2 regions of the Streptomyces sp. NPDC058257 genome follow, and region 1 is predicted to be linked to the other one. Evidence: riboswitches for the same ligand, from Rfam matches in the RefSeq annotation. Region 1 holds a riboswitch; the other holds the start of a gene.

Region 1 (10,242 bases):
GTATCGGCGCCGTGCTGAACGCGCTGCGTGACGAGTTTCCCGAGGTTACGATCTCCAAGATCCGTTTCCTGGAGTCGGAAGGGCTCATCGAGCCGGAGCGCACGCCGTCCGGTTACCGGAAGTTCAGTCCCGAGGATGTCGAGCGGCTCGGTCACGTCCTGAGGATGCAGCGGGACCACTATCTGCCGCTCAAGGTCATCCGGGAGCACCTGGACGCCCTGGAGCGCGGAGAACGGGCTCCACTGCCCTCTCTGGGGCAGCCGCGGGAACCGGGTGACGCCTGGGGCGTGAGTGACGCCGAGGGGCCCACAGCGGCCCGTGTGGGCCGTGCCGAGCTGCTTGCCGCCGCGGAGATCGAGGCGGAGCAGCTCGCGGAGTGGGAGACGTACGGGCTCATCGCACCCTTGCCGGACGGCGGTTATGACGCGGAGGCCGTGACGGTCGCCGCGCTCGTCGTCGAACTCGGGCGGTTCGGTATCGAACCGCGACATCTGCGCGCCATGAAGTCGGCGGCCGAGCGCGAGGCCGGACTCGTCGACCAGGTCGTGGCGCCGCTGCGCCGGCACCGTAACCCGCAGACCAGAGCCCATGCGGAAGCCCGTACGAAGGAGCTCGCGGGGCTGACCGGAAAGCTGCATTCTGCACTGGTGCAGACGGCGCTCGGGGTGCGGTTGCCCTGACTCGGGAGGTGCCCGACTACCCAAACCGGCCGGGCACGTCCTAGGGTTGCTGTGTGAACGAGCTCGACGTCGTAGGTGTCCGGGTGGAAATGCCCTCCAACCAACCGATCGTGCTCCTGCGTGAAGTGGGAGGCGATCGCTACCTCCCCATCTGGATCGGACCAGGGGAGGCGACCGCGATCGCCTTCGCACAGCAGGGGATGGCGCCCGCACGGCCGCTGACCCACGACCTGTTCAAGGACGTGCTGGAGGCGGTGGGACAGGAGCTCACCGAAGTGCGCATCACGGACCTCCGAGAAGGGGTCTTCTACGCGGAGCTGGTCTTCGCCAGTGGAGTCGAGGTGAGCGCCCGGCCGTCCGACGCCATAGCGCTCGCGCTGCGCACCGGAACGCCGATCTACGGCAGTGACGGTGTCCTCGACGACGCGGGCATCGCCATTCCGGACGAGCAGGAGGACGAAGTGGAGAAGTTCCGCGAGTTCCTCGACCAGATCTCGCCCGAGGACTTCGGCACCAACAGCCAGTAGTCCGTCGCTTCCGAGTCGCTTCCGAATGGTCCCGGCGGACCATTCGGCTAGCCTTTCCCGGCGGCGCGGTACGGCAAACCACTCTTAGGGTGATTATCACTCGGCGTGCCGAGTGTGGCGATCGTTGACGAGCCCCTGGTGACTGCCTACCTTCGAGAAGGCAGGTCAAGGACGGAGGTCGGCGTGAGAAGCAGCGGCGACGATACGGCGACGGGCAGTCCGTATCCGCTTCACAGCAGCGCGGCCAGTCACTCTCCGAAGAGGCCGATGGCCGTTCAGGGGAGCGTTCAGGGGAGCGGGGACGCCACGTCCGGACAGTCCGAACAGGAACAGATCGGTTACCGGGGGCCGACCGCGTGTGCGGCTGCCGGTATCACGTACCGACAGCTCGATTACTGGGCCCGTACGGGTCTCGTCGAGCCCACTGTGCGGTCCGCGGGCGGGTCGGCGGCCCAGCGGCTCTACAGCTTCCGGGACGTCGTCGCCCTGAAGATCGTGAAGCGGTTCCTCGACACCGGCGTGTCCCTGCAGAACATCCGGACCACGGTCCAGCATCTGCGCGACCGCCGTTGCGAGGACCTGGAGCGGATGACGCTCATGAGCGACGGCGCGACGGTGTACGAGTGCACGTCGCCCGACGAGGTCCACGATCTGCTCCAGGGCGGCCAGGGAGTCTTCGGGATCGCCGTGGGCGTCGTGTGGCGGGATGTGGACGCCGCACTCTCGCAGCTGCACGGCGAGCGGATCGACACCGGAGAGACGCTCCTGCGGCAGAACCCCGCCGACGAGCTCGCGAGGCGGCGCAACAGGGCCGTGTGAGAGGCCGTGACCGCCCGAGCCGGTTCGGGGGCCGGGGTGGCGTTCTCGGGGCGTTGTCAGTGGCGTAGGGCAGCATCAGGGGTGTGAGAACCGCGCCCACGATCCTGCATCTCGACATGGATGCCTTCTACGCGTCTGCCGAGCAGGCCGCGAAGCCGAGTCTGCGCGGGAAAGCCGTGGTGGTGGGCGGCCTCGGACCCCGGGGTGTGGTGGCCACCGCCTCGTACGAAGCGCGTAAGTTCGGCGTGCACTCGGCCATGCCCATGGGGCAGGCGCGTCGCCTGGCGCCCAATGCCGCCTATCTGGTCCCGCGCTTCGGGCTCTACCGCGGGATCAGTGACCAGGTGATGTCGCTCCTTCGGGAGCTGTCGCCGCTGGTGGAGCCGCTCAGTCTGGACGAGGCGTTCGTCGATCTGGAGGCGGGCGGCGTGGCCGACGACCAGGAGTCGGCCCTTGCCGTGGGCGAGCGGCTGCGCGCGGACATCAAGGCGGTGACCGGGCTCGCGGGTTCGGTCGGGCTCGCCGCGTCCAAGATGCTGGCGAAGATCGCCTCGGAGGAGGCCAAGCCGGACGGTCTGCGGCTGATAGTGCCGGGCACCGAGCGGGAGCTGCTCGGGCCGATGTCGGTGCGGACCCTGCCCGGTGTCGGTCCCGCCACCGGGGACCACCTGCGGCGCGGGGGCATCACGACGGTGGGGGAGATCGCCGAGGCGGGTGAGGACGAGCTCGTACGGCTCCTCGGGAAGTCGCACGGGAGCGCGCTGTACGCGATGGCCCTTGCCCGGGACGAGCGGCCCGTGGTGGCGGAGCGGGAATCCAAGTCGGTCAGCGTCGAGGACACGTACGACGTGGACATCCATGACCGGGTACGGGTCAGGGGCGAGGTGGCGCGGCTGGCGGACCGGTGTGTGGAGCGGCTGCGGGCTGCCGGGCACTCGGGGCGGACCATCGTGTTGAAGGTGCGGCGGTTCGACTTCTCGACGCTGACGCGCTCCGAGACGCTGCGCGGGCCGACGGACGACCCCGGGGTGGTGCGGGAGGCGGCGGCGCGGCTGCTTGAGGCCGTGGACACCACCGGAGGCGTGCGGCTCCTCGGGGTGGGGGTCACGGGGCTTGCCGACTACACGCAGGAGGACCTCTTCGCGCAGGCGCAGGCCGCTGAGGCGGCTGAGGCGGCCGAGGCCCTGGAGGCGGGGAGGGAGGCAGAGGGGGAGGCAGAGGGGGAGCCGGCTGGGGTGGCGGCGGCACAGGCCGTGGGTGACGCGGTGGAGGTGCCGGCCGTGTCCCCGGTCGTACCCGTCGTGTCAGTGGCGGCGACCGAGCGGCGGTGGGCTGCCGGGCACGATGTGCGGCATGCCGAGTTCGGGCACGGGTGGGTGCAGGGGAGTGGTCTGGGGCGGGTGACGGTCCGCTTCGAGACGCCGGAATCGTCGGCGCCGGGACGGGTGCGGACGTTCAGGACGGATGATCCGGAGCTGGAGCCCGCGGAGCCCCTGCCGTTGGTGACCGCTCCTGAGGAGCCGGAGCCGGAGCCGGAGCCCGAGCCGGAGCCGTGATGCCCGTACGTGCGTGAGTCGCCGGGGTGACCGATGAGGGTCAGGGCGCTTCCTGGCCCGCGATGGTGCCGAAGTCCTGGTCCGGTGGTGGCGGCGCCTGCGGGGGCGCGATGTCCAGGCCGTAGTGGTGGTAGAGCTGCAGTTCCTGTTCGGGGGAGAGATGGCGGCCCACGCCGAAATCGGGGGCGTCCTTGATCAGGGAGCGCTCGAAGGGGATGCGCAGGGTGCCCTCGCGCGTGACCTCGCTGGGTTCCAGGGGCACGAACGCGTCCCTGCTGAACAGACCCGTGCGTATGGCCGCCCACTCCGGGGCGCCGGTGGCGTCGTCGAGATAGACCTCGTCGATCGTGCCGATCTTGGCCCCGTTCCGGTCGAACGCCTTCCGGCCGATCAGGTTGCGCGGATCGATGTCGGTCTGCACGGGCCCTCCAACTGGTCGAGGCTTGTCGAAGTGGGGCACGACTCATCCTTGTTCGTTCGTAATCACTACGAAAGAGCACTTCGGGGCAGGCGGCCACTCGAGGGATCGCCCGCAGTCCTCGCTGGTAGGCTGGCGCATGGCTGCTGACCCCGTGCGGGAGAGCTCTCCGGTGGAGACACCGGGGGCGCCGAAGGAGCAACTCCTCCCCGGAATCTCTCAGGCCCCTGTACCGCACGGACGAGGTCACTCTGGAAAGTAGGGCGGGCGTCGGGCGGGCACGTTCGAATCCCTTCCTCACCGACGGTGAAAGCCGGGACAGCTCCCTCATGGGGGCGCGGACCGGTGAAACTCTCAGGTTGAGATGACAGAGGGGGAGGCCGTCCGGGTACCCGCGCCGTGGTGCCCCTCGCAGGTCGCGTCAGACCAGGAGGCCTCCGCAATGACCGCCACCCCTCGCATCCCGCTTTCCCAGCTCGAACAGGGCATTCCCTTCGAGCAGCGGCACATCGGCCCCGATGCGGAAGCACGGGCCAAGATGCTCGCGCAGGTCGGATACGGCTCGCTCGACGAGCTGACCGCCGCCGCCGTACCGGATGTGATCAAGAACGCCGAGGCGCTGAACCTGCCCGGAGCGCGCACCGAGGCCGAGGTCCTGGCCGAGCTGCGTTCCCTCGCGGACCGTAACCAGGTTCTTGATCCCATGATCGGGCTTGGCTACTACGGGACCTTCACGCCGCCGGTGATCCTGCGGAACGTCATGGAGAACCCGGCCTGGTACACCGCGTACACGCCCTACCAGCCGGAGATCTCCCAGGGGCGCCTCGAGGCCCTGCTGAACTTCCAGACCGTCGTCGCCGAGCTCACCGGGCTGCCCACCTCCGGTGCCTCGCTGCTCGACGAGGGGACCGCCGCCGCCGAGGCCATGGCCCTGTCGAGGCGCGTGGGCAAGGTCAAGGACGGTGTCTTCCTCGTCGACGCCGACACGCTGCCGCAGACCATCGCCGTCATACAGACCCGCGCCGAGCCGGCCGGTGTCGAGGTCGTGGTCGCCGATCTGAGCGAGGGCATCCCGGCCGAGGTCGCCGAGCGCGGTGTCGTCGGCGTACTGATCCAGTACCCGGGCGCCTCCGGTGCCGTGCGCGACATGAAGCCCCTCATCGAGCAGGCGCACGAGATCGGGGCCATCGTCTCCGTCGCCGCCGACCTGCTGGCTCTGACGCTGCTCACCTCGCCCGGTGAGCTCGGCGCCGACATCGCCGTCGGCACCACACAGCGCTTCGGTGTGCCGATGGGCTTCGGCGGCCCGCACGCCGGTTACATGGCGGTGCGCGAGAAGTTCGCGCGCAACCTGCCGGGGCGGCTCGTCGGCGTCTCCGTGGACGCGGACGGCAACAAGGCCTACCGGCTCGCGCTGCAGACCCGTGAGCAGCACATCCGTCGCGAGAAGGCCACCAGCAACATCTGTACCGCTCAGGTGCTGCTCGCGGTGATGGCCGGAATGTACGCGGTCTACCACGGGCCCGAGGGACTCAAGGCCATCGCGCGCCGTACGCACCGCTACGCGACCGTGCTCGCGGCGGGGCTCACCGCGGGCGGCGTCGAGGTCGTGCACGGCGCGTACTTCGACACCCTGACCGTGCGGGTGCCCGGCAGGGCCGAGGAACTCGTCTCCGCGGCCCGCGAGGGCGGCGTCAACATCCACCAGATCGACGCCGACCACGTCTCCCTGGCCTGTGACGAGACCACCACGCGCAAGCAACTCACCGCGATCTGGACCGCGTTCAAGGTGGAGGCGGACGTCGAGGCGCTCGACGCGGAGACCGAGGACACGCTCCCGGCCGGTCTGCTGCGCGAGGACGAGTACCTCACGCACCCCGTCTTCCACCAGTACCGCTCCGAGACCGCCATGCTGCGCTACCTGCGCAAGCTGGCCGACCGCGACTACGCGCTCGACCGCGGCATGATCCCGCTGGGCTCCTGCACCATGAAGCTCAACGCGACCACGGAGATGGAGCCGGTCACCTGGCCCGAGTTCGGTCAGCTGCACCCCTTCGCGCCCGCCCAGCAGGCGCAGGGTTATCTCACGCTCATCCGTGAGCTGGAGGAGCGGCTCGCCGAGGTCACCGGGTACGACAAGGTCTCGCTGCAGCCCAACGCCGGTTCGCAGGGCGAGCTCGCCGGGCTGCTCGCCGTACGGGGCTACCACCGTGCCAACGGCGACGACCAGCGCACCGTCTGCCTCATCCCGTCCTCCGCGCACGGCACCAACGCCGCGAGCGCCGTGATGGCCGGCATGAAGGTCGTCGTCGTGAAGACCAGCGACGACGGCGAGATCGACGTCGAGGATCTGCGCGCCAAGATCGAGAAGCACCGTGACGAGCTGTCCGTGCTCATGATCACCTACCCGTCGACGCACGGTGTGTTCGAGGAGCACGTCGCCGATATCTGCGCCTCCGTGCACGAGGCGGGCGGCCAGGTGTACGTCGACGGGGCGAACCTGAACGCCCTGGTGGGCCTCGCCCAGCCCGGCAAGTTCGGCGGCGACGTCTCGCACCTGAATCTGCACAAGACCTTCTGCATCCCGCACGGCGGCGGTGGCCCCGGCGTCGGCCCGGTCGGAGTGCGCGAGCACCTCGCGCCGTACCTGCCCAACCACCCGCTGCAGCCCGCCGCCGGTCCCGAGACGGGCGTCGGGCCGATCTCCGCCGCGCCGTGGGGCTCCGCCGGAATCCTGCCGATCTCCTGGGCGTACGTACGCCTCATGGGCGGCGAGGGCCTCAAGCGCGCCACGCAGGTCGCGGTGCTCTCCGCGAACTACATCGCCAAGCGCCTCGAACCGCACTACCCGGTGCTCTACACCGGTCCCGGCGGCCTGGTCGCGCACGAGTGCATCATCGATCTGCGCCCGCTGAGCAAGGCGACCGGTGTCAGCGTCGACGACATCGCCAAGCGGCTCATCGACTACGGCTTCCACGCGCCGACCATGTCGTTCCCGGTCGCGGGGACGCTGATGATCGAGCCGACCGAGAGCGAGGACCTGGTCGAGATCGACCGGTTCTGCGAAGCGATGATCGCCATTCGCGCGGAGATCGAGAAGGTCGGCGGAGAGTGGACCGCCGAGGACAACCCGCTGCGGAACGCGCCGCACACCGCTGCCGCGCTCGGCGGTGAGTGGGAGCACGCGTACAGCCGCGAGGAGGCCGTCTTCCCGGCCGGCGTCGTGGCCGCGGACAAGTACTGGCCGCCGGTGCGCCGCATCGACCAGGCGTACGGCGACCGGAATCTGGTCTGCTCCTGCCCGCCGCTGGACGCGTACGAGGACTGATATCGCGTCCAGAACATGCGTGGGGGCCGGTCCGGAGGTTGTTGCTCCGGGTCGGCCCCTTTGTTGTCCGTGCCGTGGTGCTGCCGCGTGCTGCCGTGATGCTGCCGCGTCAGGCGGCGGTCATGATCTCGTCCGTGCCCAGTGGGCGGTGCGGGGCGATGATCTGGCCGTCCGGCAGCAGCTCGCCAGTGTCCTCGAAGAGGAGAACGCCGTTGCACAGCAGGCTCCAGCCCTGCTCCGGGTGGCTCGCCGTGAGGAGCGCGGCCTCCCGGTCTGCGGAGTCAGCTGTCGGGCAGGGTGGTTGATGCTGGCACATGGAAGGGTTCTTTCGCTGCGGTGTGATGGCTGTGACGTCTGCCTTGCGGCTCGATGCGGTGTTCATGGCCGCCCCCCGTTATGTCGGTCCGATCCCAGTGTTGCCCTACGGACGTCAATCCGCAGGGATTTAGCGGCAGCGCTTCTTACTGCTTAATGACGTATCACCCGCCCGGACGGTTCAGCCCAACTGCGCTGTCTTCTCGGGTGGTTCGGGGTGGTCATACCGGGCTAGTCCGTATGGGCCCAGGACGCACCGAGCCCCGCGGCCGGGAACGGCGGCGGGGCTCGGTGCGTACGGCGAGGTCAGGCGGGCGAGGTGAGCAGCGGTGCCGGGGTCATGCGGTGGGTGAGAACCTTGAGCAGCTCCGCGGCGCGGTGTGGGCGGTGCGCCGCGATGCCGGGAGGCGCGGGTGCGAGCGGAACGAGGATGTCGGAGGGCGCGAGGCCGCCGCTCGCGCCGTCCGCCGTGCAGTCGCCGTGCAGCCAGAGTGTGAGCATGTAGAGCTCGGGTATGGACAACAGTCGTGGCTGATAGGACATCTGCATCGCTTCGGCATGACGCAGGGCGCGTTCGGTGGCCGCGATGTACGGGCCCTCGAAGAAGTGGGAGAAGGTCCACCCGTCAGGCGTCAGCATCGTGTCCGCCGCGGCGACGGCGCGCTCGCCGCAGCGGATCAGGAAACGCCACCCCGCGAGACGGGTGGGGGATGGGCTCGACGGGATGATCCGGTCCAGGACGTGTACGGGCAAAGGGAGTTCGGGGCTCACCGGTCCCTGGGCGGCGCGCAGGGACGGAGTGCGGGCTTCGTGTACGGCGGTGGGTGAACCGAGTGCCGCGAGGACGCTGCGCAGGGCGGGCGCGGGAGCCGGGGGGACTTGCAGCGGCATGATGGGTCGCCTCTCTCATTCGACAGGCACGGTGGAACGAGGACAGGTGCGGACGTCGCTGTCTGCTCCGGGGGCAGAGGGGGGCGGGGGCAGGGGACCGCGAGCGCCAACTCTCTGCCTCGTTCGCGAAGTTTATACGACACGTGTTCTGGTCGTGATTCAGCTAACCGCACCTGATATTGTCCGCAAGGCGTTATCCGGTCGCTATTTTGCGGGCTTTAACCCGATTCCGGATGAGCCCAGACGTTTGACCTCGACTCCCTTCGGGGGAGCGGACGGCCGAATCTCATCGGCGTTTTTCACCATGACTCGGCGAGCGGATTCTGCCGGTGAACATCATTATTGGTGAATGGGTCGTGCGGACACGGCGAAGAGCCTACTGCTCCGGAGGACTGTGCGGGGCGTTATCGATCACATTGCAGGGCATCATCCACCGAGACGCAGCGGCCGGATCATTGGCTGCCCATCAGAGGAGGGGACGCTTCGATGGGGGAGAAGGTCGTAGCAGGAACGTTTGACCTGGCCGAGCGGCGCCGGTACCGGAGCAAGCTCAAGGAGTGTCTGACGGGACTGCGGAGGCTGTTGGAAGAGGAGCGGTTCGATCGGCCCAAGAACCTGATGGGTGTGGAGATCGAACTGAATCTCGCGGGGCCCGACGGGATGCCGAGAATGCTGAATGCCGAAGTTCTCGAACGCATCGCGAGCCGTGACTTCCAGACGGAACTCGGAATGTTCAATCTTGAAGTCAATATCGCTCCGCATCGTTTGGGCGGACGGGTTCTCGACCGTCTCGCCGAGGAGCTGCGCACCGGCCTCGCCTATGCCCACCGAAAAGCGAACGAGGTGAACGCCGGCATCGTGATGATCGGCATTCTGCCGACACTCGCGCACCACGACCTGGTCTCGGGAAACCTCTCCGACGTGGACCGCTACGCACTGCTCAACGACCAGATCGTGGCGGCCCGCGGCGAGGAGTTCGTCCTGGACATCCAGGGCGTCGAACGGCTGACCTGCACCTCCGCGTCGATCGCACCCGAAGCGGCGTGCACATCGGTGCAGTTGCACCTCCAGGTCACGCCGGGCAGGTTCGCCGACGTGTGGAACGCGGCGCAGGCCGTCGCCGCGGCGCAGATCGCCGTCGGCGCCAACGCGCCGTTCCTGTTCGGGCGTGAGCTGTGGCGCGAGTCCCGCCCGCCGCTGTTCCTGCAGTCCACCGACACCCGCCCGCCCGAGCTCCAGGCGCAGGGCGTACGTCCGCGGACCTGGTTCGGGGAGCGCTGGATCAGCGACGTGTACGAGCTCTTCGAGGAGAACCTGCGCTACTTCCCCGCGCTGCTTCCGCTCGTCGACGACGAGAACCCGCTGGAGGTGCTCGCGGACGGCCGGGTACCGCACCTGGGCGAACTCGTCCTGCACAACGGCACCGTGTACCGCTGGAACCGCCCCGTGTACGGCATCGCGGACGGCGTCCCGCACCTGCGCGTGGAGAACCGCGTCCTGCCCGCGGGCCCCACCGTCACCGACGTCGTCGCGAACGCCGCCTTCTACTACGGCGTCGTACGCGCCCTCGCCGAGGAGTCCCGGCCCGTGTGGACCCGGCTGCCCTTCGAGGAAGCGGCCCGCAACTTCGACACCGCGTGCCGCGACGGCATCGAGGCCCGGCTGCGGTGGCCGCGGCGCGGCCGGTACGGGGGGCTCGTGGAGGTGC
Region 2 (10,242 bases), on a different contig from region 1:
ACGGCTTCGTCTTGGTCACAAGGGCGACGTAACGGACGAAGTCCGTCTGCATGTTGTCGACGTTGTCCTTGTGGTCCTGAATGGCGGTGGTACGACCCGACTGGGTCATGCCGGTGCCATTCATGTCGATGTCGTAGTCACCTTCCATCAGGCGCTTGTCGTTCTCTTCGAGGTTCGCCGAGATGGTGACCGAGATCTTGTCCGGCAGGGCGGGACGGACCGGGTCGGACGACTTCTTCCAGTTCTTGTTGCGGACCAGCGTGATGCTCTTGCCGGCGCTGTAGTTCTGGAACTTGTACGGACCCGAGGAGAACGGGCGCTGGGTGTACTTGGCGCCGGTGTCCTCGGACTGCTTGACCGGGCTGCCCGACGGCATCGCGAGCATCTGCTCGAAGTCGCCGTTCTTCTTGGGCAGCTTGAAGATGATGGTGTTGTCGTCCGGCGTCTCGACCGCCTTCAGACCGAGCTTGTCCTTCGCCTTGTCCTCCCAGGGGCCCTTGTACTCGCCCTTGGGGTCAAGCGTGGACTTCAGGTAGCCGGGACCACCGGTGATGATCTTGGTGGCCCAGATGCGCTCGATGCCGTACTTGATGTCCTTGGAGGTCAGCTTCGAGCCGTCCTCCCAGGTGAGGCCGTCACGCAGCTTGTACGTGTAGGTCTTGCCGTCGTCGCTGATCTTCGCCGTGGACTCGGCGAGGTCGGGGACGAGCTTGTTGGACGCGGCGCCCGGCTTGGTGTCGTACGTGATCAGCGTGCGGGTGTAGTACCGCATGAAGTCCCACGTCATGCCGTAGTACGCGCGCTGCGGGTCGGCCGAGTCCAGGTCCTGCTTGGCGATGAACTTGAGCGTTCCGCCCTTCTTCGCCGACTTGTTCGCGACCTTGCCGATGGCCGCGTTGTAGCCCGCGCCCTTGCTGTCGCCGTCATCGCTGCCGCCGCCGCACGCCGTGGTGGTCACCAGCGCCGCTACGACGAGGGCCGCACCGGCGGTCAATCGTCGCTTAGAGGAACCTGTGGGCATTTCTCGCATCCTCCGAGATTCGCGGTCCTTGGCCTTGACTGCCTTAAGAACCATGGGAAAAGCCACCTGACGCTGCGGCAGGGGCAAGCCGGTTGGGGCTGTTAACGGGTTCCCTTGGGGTCCAGGGCATCGCGAAGCCCGTCACCGAAGAGGTTGAAGGCAAGCACGGTCACGAAGATCGCCAGGCCGGGGAAGACCATGAACATCGGGTCATGCTCGTACGTCGCCAGGGCGTCCCGGAGCATGCCGCCCCAGGAGGCCGTCGGCGGGCGCACACCTGCGCCGAGGAAGCTGAGCGCCGCTTCGGTGAGGATGTTGGTGGGGATCATGAGCGTCGCGTAGACGGTGATCGGAGCGACCAGGTTCGGCAGCAGCTCACGGAAGAGGATGTGCCGTTGACCGCCGCCGAGGCTGCGGGCCGCTTCCACGTACTCGCGTTCGCGCAGCGAGAGGGTCTGGCCTCGGACGATGCGTCCGACGTAGGGCCAGCCGAAGAAGCCGATCACCAGGATCAGCACCGCGATGCGGACGCCGCTGCCGGTGAGCCCGAGCAGGTCGTCGGGGAGCACCGAGACCAGGGAGATCACGAAGAGCAGCTGCGGGAAGGCGAGCAGCACGTCCATGACCCGGCTGATCAGCGCGTCGATCCAGCCGCCGAAGTAACCGGCGATGATGCCGAAGAAGGTGCCGAGCGCCACGGCCACCACGGCGGCGAGGAAGGCCACCAGGAGGGAGATGCGGGCGCCGTAGACGATCCGGCTGAAGACGTCGCGGCCCTTGTTCGGCTCGACTCCGAAGAGGAAGTCCCAACTCATGCCGCCGAACGCGCCCTTGGGCAGGTTCGTGAGGTCTTCGAGCTCGTCCTGGTGGAACTCGTTGGGCGGGTGGCCCAGCAGGGAGACGATCAGAGGCGCGAAGACGGCGACAAAGACCAGGACGAGCACGGTGATGCCGCCGGCCAGAGCGACCTTGTCCCGCTTCAAGCGGTTCCAGGCGATCTGCTTGAGGGACCGCCCCTCGACCTTCTTCACCCCTGCATCAGCTGCGGGAGCGACGTCCGCCGTCGGGTCCGCGTCCGCAGGTGTGTCATGCAATGGTGCCGTCATCGTGGCAGGGACCCCTCTCAACCGGTGGTGACCGGCCCGCACTTGCCGCTGTAGCGACGTGATCTGTCCGTCGTGCACAGGGGCGAGGCGCCCCACTTGCGGGAGTCTTCATCGGGGTTGCGATCTGTTACCAGACTTGACGGGGAATGGATGCTCAACCGTGATGCTGTTTGAGGTGTTCCGTTATCCGGACGCACGTGAACGAGGGGCGAACACGGGGCAGTTGGGCGGCAAAGGGCCACGAGGGGCTAAAGGGGCCCTCCACCATCAGAACGGACATTGTGACTGTCGGGGCAGGTATACGAGCCGTGATGGCCGGTTCAGGGCGTCTTCAGCGGCGCGTCGATGCGGATCGCGCACCTCACCCACACCGCATCCGCACCACATCCGCACCGATTCAGTACCGATTCAGTACTGTGCGGGATATCCGTATCCGCCCGCGGGCGCCGGGGCCGGCTGGGCCTCACGGTCGTAGAAGGGCCTGGCGTTGGCGCGCAGCCACAGGGCCACCGGGTCGTACCCGTCGGACATCGCGACCGTCGAGACGGGCAGCCCCTCGGGGACGGAGGCGATCGACTGCTGCATCATCGCGCGCACCCCGTCCACCGACGACGGCGACGTGTCGTACACATCGAGGCCGATGGCCAGATACGGCGCACCGAGCGCGGGCTGCACCCAGGCACGGCGCAGCGAGCGGACCGCGGGGGTGCGGTGGGCGTTCTGTGTGAGCACGGCGTAGAACTGCGGGATCTCGATGGCCGGCTCGGTGAGCCTGAGCGGGCCCGCGGGCAGCAGGTCGAGGCCGGAGGCGATGCGCCGCAGGTCGAGCCAGGGGATGCCGACGCCGCCGCCGGGGGCGTGCGGGTTGAGCCAGAGGCCGTAGTGGTCGGGGTAGAGGGTGCGGGAGATGTCGAGGCCGCTGACCACCTCGTACGAACGGTTCCAGCCACTCGCGGAGAGCTCCTGGGCGGAGGTCACGCACGGCGCGTACCCCAGGCCCTCGACCTCCATGTTCCCGTACTGCGCGTCGGGGGATCCGGCCTGGCCGTGCCAGAGCAGCATCCACACCTGGTCGGCGGCGAGCGCCCGCAGGAGCGCCTCGTAGGCGTCATAACGCCCTGGCGTCACCTGGCGCAGCATGTGCTCGACCTGCCCGGCAGCAGCCGTGCCCGACGCACTCACCCTTAACCGCCCCTTCGCGATGACCCGCTGACCCGCCGAGCCACTGACCCGCTGAGCCTGGAACCTGATGAACCTGATGAACCTGATGAACCTGCCGTGACCTGAGCCGAGCCGGTCGGTGGCCCCGGGCCGAATCGGCGGGGCCGTGCCCCGCCCGGGCCATGAAACCAGCTTAAGCGGCGATCCTGACACCGACTTGACGTACGGCACCCTCACACACGTACCTGCACATGTCCTTACACATGTCCGTGCTCGTGCCCCGGTGTCCGGCCGAAGAAGGGCCGGACCCGCTCGCGCATCCAGTCGCCGACCGGGTCCTGGGCGACATCGAGCAGCACCAGGTTCACCGGCCAGACCACCGGGGCGTGGCCGAGAGCCCGGCCCACGGCCTCCATCGGCAGGTCGCGCGCGTCGCCCTCCCAGGAGGTCAGTTCGACGCCGATGAACAGCGTGGGCTCCTCGCCCTCGACGCTCGCCAGGCAGCGGCGGGCGTTCAGGACGACCCCGGTGGCCTCGAACTCGCGGGCGGCGGCGGACAGGAAGTCCACCGGGTCCTGCTGCCAGTCCGGTTCGAAGAGACGCACACGGCCGCCGGTCGCGGGGCCGTCGAGCGGGGTGCGCCCGGCCCGGCAGAGTTCGGCGACGGCGGGCGGCGGCAGCGGGACCCCGACCGTGCCGTCCGGGTTGACCGCGATGCCCATCTGCGGGGGAAGTCCGCGCGCGAACTCCACGGCGGGCGCCACGGTGCAGCCCATCCGGCCGCCGGTGACCTGCTGGAACTGCTGCTCGGAGCTGAAGACGGGGACGAAGGCCTGGCCGTCGATCTCCAGCGTGGGCAGGTCGAGAGTGCCGCTGTCGGGGCCGCCGCCGCTCGGCAGCGGGACCCAGACGTGGCTGCGGCCGAGCACCTCGACGATGCGGGCCCCCGCGGACGTCCGGGGCGCCCCCGGCGTGCCGAGCGATGCCGCGAGCACCTCTTCGAGTTCGTTGCCCGGCCATCCTCCGTACGGATGTGCGTGCGCCTGCGCCGGAATATCCATCTGCCCAACCCCTGCCCTGTCCCGCTCTGCCTGCGGCACGACCCTAACGCGACGGGCCGCTCAGCCTCCGAAGCCGATCCCGCGCAGGATGCTCGCGGCTGTCCGGTCGAGCAGGATCGCGGAGCCGCAGCCGCGCGGCAGATCGCCCCGCTCGGCGGCGCCGACCAGGCGGCCGACGGTCCTGCGGTGCCGCGCGAAGGCGTACCGCGACACGCCGCGCCCGCGCGAGAGCTGCCCCTCTATGGCGGTGTCCGGCGGCACGTCGAGCAGCAGCAGATGCAGCGTCGTGCCGCGCCGCCCCGCCTCGCGGGCCAGCCAGCTGCGCACCCATGTCTGGGTGCCGCAGTCGTGCACCACGATGCCCTCGCCGGAGCGCAGGGCGGCGCGCAGCCCCGCGTAGTGCGCGAGGCGGACCAGGGGGCGGTAGACGGCGTACGGCAGCAGGGCCGGCATGCGCAGGGCCCAGCGGTCGCGGGTGTCCTGCGAGTCGATGCGCGGGCCCGCGACGGCTCTGCGCATCAGCGTGGACTTGCCGCTGCCCGGAAGACCGGAGACGACGATCAGGTCGCCCGCGCCGAACGTGAGGCGGTGCGGGCTGTGGCCGGACCGCTGCCTCAGGTCGCGGACGACGACCGCAGGCAGGGCGCCGCAGCTCTCCCTGGTGGGGGCGGCGGCCTGTTTGGGCAGGGCCACCCCCGTGTTGGTCGCGTAGACACTGGTCCTGCGCACCGTGATCGGCCTCCCCTAGCGGTCACGTAACTGCTTCCCGCAGCTTCCCCGGCAAGTGTAAAGAGAAGGTAATGCGGCACAACAGCGCCCGGGGCCCGGGGTTTCCCCCGGAATAGCACAGCTGGACTGGCACTGCCCCGTGACGCGGGCCCGTGCAATGATGTGCGCGCAAACTCCATACAGGCCGCTTGAATCCGCGCGGGAGAGTTCCCGGTCGCCGTCGCAGGACGCACCGGGGCGCCGAAGGAGCAAGTCCCTCCCTTGAATCTCTCAGGCCCCGTACCGCGCGGGCGAGGCACATCTGAAAAGCGGGTCGCCCCGGCGGCTCCACCCAAGGTGCAAGTCATGACCCCCTGATACAGACGTATGACGTATACGGACGGGTCGTGGTGAACCTCTCAGGTTCCGATGACAGATGGGGAGGATCGACCTCGCCCGTCATGCCCTGGGAGTTCCCCGTATGAGTACCGTCCCCCGTCTGACCGCCCTCGATGCCGTGCATCGCGCGCTCGGCGCGACCATGACCGACTTCGCGGGCTGGGACATGCCGCTGCGCTACGGCAGCGAGCGCGACGAGCACATCGCCGTCCGCACCAAGGCCGGTCTCTTCGATCTCTCCCACATGGGCGAGATCACGGTCACCGGACCGCAGGCCGTGGACTTCCTGAACTTCGCACTCGTCGGCAACATCGGCTCCATCGGTGTCGGCCGCGCCCGCTACACGATGATCTGCGCCGAGGACGGCGGGATCCTGGACGACCTGATCGTCTACCGTCTGGGCGAGGCCGACGCCCCTGAGTACATGGTCGTCGCCAACGCCTCGAACGCGCAGACCGTGCTCGACGCGCTCACCGCCCGCGCCGACGGCTTCGACGCCGAGGTCCGCGACGACCGCGACGCGTACGCGCTGCTCGCCGTCCAGGGGCCCGAGTCCCCCGGCATCCTGAAGTCACTCACGGACGCGGACCTGGCGGGGCTGAAGTACTACGCGGGCCTGCCGGGCACCGTCGCGGGCGTGCCCGCCCTGATCGCCCGCACCGGCTACACCGGCGAGGACGGCTTCGAGCTCTTCGTCTCGCCCGGTGACGCCGAGAAGCTCTGGAACGCGCTCATGGAGGCCGGCGAGCACGTCGGTCTGGTCCCGGCCGGGCTCTCCTGCCGCGACACGCTCCGTCTTGAGGCGGGCATGCCGCTGTACGGGCACGAGCTGACGGCGGAGCTGACTCCGTTCGACGCGGGCCTGGGCCGGGTCGTGAAGTTCGAGAAGACCTCGCAGTCCGACACCTTCGTGGGGCGCTCGGCGCTCGCGGCCGCCGCCGAGCGCGCCGAGACCGCTCCCCCGCGGAAGCTGGTGGGCCTGATCGCCTCAGGCCGCCGCGTTCCGCGCGCGGGCTTCGACGTGGTCGCCGACGGCAAGGTCATCGGCGAGGTCACCTCCGGGGCGCCGTCCCCGACGCTGGGCAAGCCGATCGCCATCGCGTACGTCGACGTGGCGCACTCGGCCCCCGGAACCACCGGTGTCGGCGTCGACATCCGGGGCACGCACGAGCCGTACGAGGTCGTGGCGCTGCCCTTCTACAAGCGCCAGAAGTGACGTTTCCGCCGCTGCTCCGCCTCTGTGGTAAGCCGGAAGTGACCCCACGCACATCAGTCCCGTTCCGCAGCACCCACCCGCGTACAGGAGAATTCAGGTCATGAGCAACCCCCAGCAGCTGCGTTACAGCAAGGAGCACGAGTGGCTTTCGGCCACCGAGGACGGTGTGGCGACGATCGGCATCACGGAGTTCGCGGCCAACGCGCTCGGTGACGTCGTATACGCCCAGCTCCCTGAGGTCGGCGAGGCCGTGACCGCGGGCGAGACCTGCGGCGAGCTCGAGTCGACGAAGTCCGTCAGCGACCTGTACTCCCCCGTGACCGGTGAGGTCACCGAGGCGAACCAGGACGTCGTGGACGACCCGTCGCTGGTGAACTCCGCTCCGTTCGAGGGCGGCTGGCTGTTCAAGGTACGGATCACGGATGAGCCGAAGGACCTGCTCTCCGCGGCCGAATACACCGAGCTCGCAGGCAACTAAAGACCCTTAGGGACCACCTGATGTCGCTTCTCAACACCCCTCTCCACGAGCTGGACCCGGACGTCGCCGCCGCCGTCGACGCCGAGCTCCACCGTCAGCAGTCCACCCTGGAAATGATCGCCTCGGAGAACTTCGCTCCGGTCGCCGTCATGGAGGCCCAGGGCACGGTCCTCACCAACAAGTACGCCGAGGGCTACCCCGGCCGCCGCTACTACGGCGGCTGTGAGCACGTCGACGTCGCCGAGCAGATCGCGATCGACCGGCTCAAGGACCTGTTCGGCGCCGAGTACGCCAACGTCCAGCCCCACTCCGGCGCCTCCGCCAACCAGGCCGCCCTCTTCGCGATCGCCAAGCCCGGCGACACGATCCTCGGCCTGGACCTGGCGCACGGCGGCCACCTCACCCACGGCATGCGCCTGAACTTCTCCGGCAAGCAGTTCAACGTGGTCCCGTACCACGTCGACGAGGCCGGTCTGATCGACATGGCCGAGGTCGAGCGCCTGGCCAAGGAGAGCAGCCCGAAGGTGATCATCGCGGGCTGGTCCGCCTACCCGCGTCAGCTGGACTTCGCCGAGTTCCGCCGGATCGCCGACGAGGTCGGCGCGTACCTGTGGGTCGACATGGCGCACTTCGCCGGGCTCGTCGCCGCGGGCCTTCACCCCAACCCGGTGCCGTTCGCGGACGTGGTCACCTCCACCACGCACAAGACGCTCGGCGGCCCGCGCGGCGGCATCATCCTTGCCCGCAGCAAGGAGTTCGCGAAGAAGCTGAACTCCGCGGTCTTCCCGGGCTTCCAGGGCGGCCCCCTGGAGCACGTGATCGCGGCCAAGGCCGTCTCCTTCAAGATCGCGGCCTCCGAGGAGTTCAAGGAGCGCCAGCAGCGCACCCTGGACGGCGCCCGCATCCTGGCCGAGCGCCTGGTTCAGGACGACGCGAAGGCCGTCGGTGTCGACGTCCTGTCCGGCGGCACGGACGTGCACCTGGTCCTGGTGGACCTGCGCGACTCCGAGCTCGACGGCCAGCAGGCCGAGGACCGCCTCCACGAGGTCGGCATCACGGTCAACCGCAACGCGGTCCCGAACGACCCGCGCCCCCCGATGGTCACCTCGGGCCTGCGGATCGGTACGCCCGCGCTCGCGACCCGCGGCTTCCAGGAGGACGACTTCCGTGAGGTCGCCGACATCATCGCCGAGGCGCTGAAGCCGGGCGACGTCGACACGGAGTCGCTCAAGGCCCGCGTCTCCGCCTTGGCGGAAAAGCACCCGCTGTACCCCAACCTGTAGCATTTTCGTACGCTTTCCTTCGTACGAATCTTCGGGGCACCGCGCACACTGGATGTGAACACAGTGAGCGCGGTGCCCCGGTTCGTGCCCCGGCTCACGCCTTGCTCTCTGCACCACCCCGGCAGACAACGGCGTCTACCAACCACCATTGGAGTTTCTCGTGGCCCTCTCGGTCTTCGACCTGTTCTCGGTCGGCATCGGCCCGTCCAGCTCCCACACGGTCGGCCCCATGCGCGCCGCACGCATCTTCGCGAGCCGCCTCAAGAACGAGGGCCTGATGGCCCACACCACCGCCATACGGGCCGAGCTCTACGGCTCGCTCGGCGCGACGGGCCACGGCCACGGCACCCCCAAGGCGGTCCTGCTCGGCCTGGAGGGCGAGTCCCCGCGCTCGGTCGACGTCGAGTTCGCCGACGAGCGCGTCGAGCAGATCAAGAGCACCGGCCGCATCAGCCTCCTCGGCATGCACGAGATCGACTTCGCCTTCGACGAGGACCTGGTCCTGCACCGCCGCAAGGCCCTGCCGTACCACGCCAACGGCATGACGATCTTCGCGTACGACCGTGAGGGCGCCCCCGTCCTGGAGAAGACGTACTACTCCGTGGGCGGCGGCTTCGTGGTCGACGACGACGCGGTGGCCGGCGAGAACCCGATCGTGCCGGACGACACGGTCCTCAAACACCCCTTCCGCACCGGCGACGAGCTGCTCCGCCTCGCCGAGGAGACCGGCCTCTCCATCTCCGCGCTGATGCTGGAGAACGAGAAGGCCTGGCGCACCGAGGAGGAGATCCGCGCGGGTCTGCTCGACATCTGGGGCGTCATGCAGTCCTGCGTCTCGCGCGGCATGTCCCGCGAGGGCATCCTGCCGGGCGGCCTCAAGGTCCGCCGCCGCGCGGCCAACTCCGCACGCCAGCTGCGCGCCGAGGGCGACCCGCTTGCCCGCTCCATGGAGTGGATCACGCTCTACGCGATGGCGGTGAACGAGGAGAACGCGGCGGGCGGCCGGGTCGTGACCGCCCCGACGAACGGCGCCGCGGGCATCATCCCGGCGGTCCTGCACTACTACATGAACTTCATTCCCGGCGCGGACGAGGAGGGAGTGGTCCGCTTCCTGCTCGCCGCGGGCGCCATCGGCATGCTCTTCAAGGAGAACGCCTCGATCTCCGGCGCCGAGGTCGGCTGCCAGGGCGAGGTCGGCTCCGCCTGCTCGATGGCGGCGGGCGCCCTCGCCGAGGTGCTCGGCGGCAGCCCCGAGCAGGTCGAGAACGCGGCCGAGATCGGCATGGAGCACAACCTCGGCCTGACCTGCGACCCGGTCGGCGGGCTCGTCCAGATCCCGTGCATCGAGCGCAACGGCATGGCGGCGGTGAAGGCCGTGACCGCGGCGAAGATGGCGATGCGCGGCGACGGCAGCCACAAGGTCTCCCTCGACAAGGTCATCAAGACCATGAAGGACACCGGGGCGGACATGAGCGTGAAGTACAAGGAGACGGCGCGGGGCGGGCTCGCGGTGAACATCATCGAGTGCTGAGCCCACGTCCCGGTCGTCACCCGGACGGCGGATACCCTGAGCCCCGTCAGTAGTGCACCAAGAAGGGGTGGATCCGGTGGCGGACATCGAGGAAGCGCGCAGGACGTTCAAGCAGTTCGACGCGGACGGCGACGGCTTCATCACAGCGGCGGAGTGGAAGTCGGCCATGGCCAAGATGGGGGACTTCTACGTCACCGAGACGGTGGCCGAGGCCGTGATCGGCACGAAGGACACCGACAAGGACAAGCGTCTCTCCTTCGACGAGTTCTGGGCGAGCC

Evidence for each region. Region 1 has a riboswitch for glycine ahead of gcvP (aminomethyl-transferring glycine dehydrogenase). Riboswitches for the same ligand answer to the same signal wherever they lie in the genome.
Region 2: it holds a riboswitch for glycine, as region 1 does, so the genes downstream of both, gcvT (glycine cleavage system aminomethyltransferase GcvT) here and gcvP (aminomethyl-transferring glycine dehydrogenase) in region 1, are expected to answer to the same signal.

What each region holds. Positions count from the first base shown of each region.
Region 1 covers NZ_JBHVXJ010000005.1:9,281-19,522, forward strand. Annotated here, with positions in the region: gene ACFVXC_RS14790 (MerR family transcriptional regulator) at 1-680, shown strand, start outside; gene ACFVXC_RS14795 (bifunctional nuclease family protein) at 734-1,207, shown strand; gene ACFVXC_RS14800 (MerR family transcriptional regulator) at 1,391-2,026, shown strand; gene ACFVXC_RS14805 (DNA polymerase IV) at 2,110-3,582, shown strand; gene ACFVXC_RS14810 (PRC-barrel domain-containing protein) at 3,623-4,003, opposite strand; glycine riboswitch at 4,148-4,245, shown strand; gene gcvP (aminomethyl-transferring glycine dehydrogenase) at 4,443-7,328, shown strand; gene ACFVXC_RS14820 (DUF5999 family protein) at 7,438-7,644, opposite strand; gene ACFVXC_RS14825 (hypothetical protein) at 7,950-8,534, opposite strand; gene ACFVXC_RS14830 (glutamate--cysteine ligase) at 9,021-10,242, shown strand, end outside.
Region 2 covers NZ_JBHVXJ010000011.1:271,931-282,172, forward strand. Annotated here, with positions in the region: gene ACFVXC_RS26080 (ABC transporter substrate-binding protein) at 1-1,021, opposite strand, end outside; gene ACFVXC_RS26085 (ABC transporter permease) at 1,123-2,127, opposite strand; gene ACFVXC_RS26090 (enhanced serine sensitivity protein SseB C-terminal domain-containing protein) at 2,536-3,309, opposite strand; gene ACFVXC_RS26095 (enhanced serine sensitivity protein SseB) at 3,546-4,349, opposite strand; gene ACFVXC_RS26100 (AAA family ATPase) at 4,410-5,084, opposite strand; glycine riboswitch at 5,268-5,373, shown strand; gene gcvT (glycine cleavage system aminomethyltransferase GcvT) at 5,539-6,672, shown strand; gene gcvH (glycine cleavage system protein GcvH) at 6,773-7,150, shown strand; gene glyA (serine hydroxymethyltransferase) at 7,171-8,433, shown strand; gene ACFVXC_RS26120 (L-serine ammonia-lyase) at 8,594-9,964, shown strand; gene ACFVXC_RS26125 (EF-hand domain-containing protein) at 10,041-10,242, shown strand, end outside.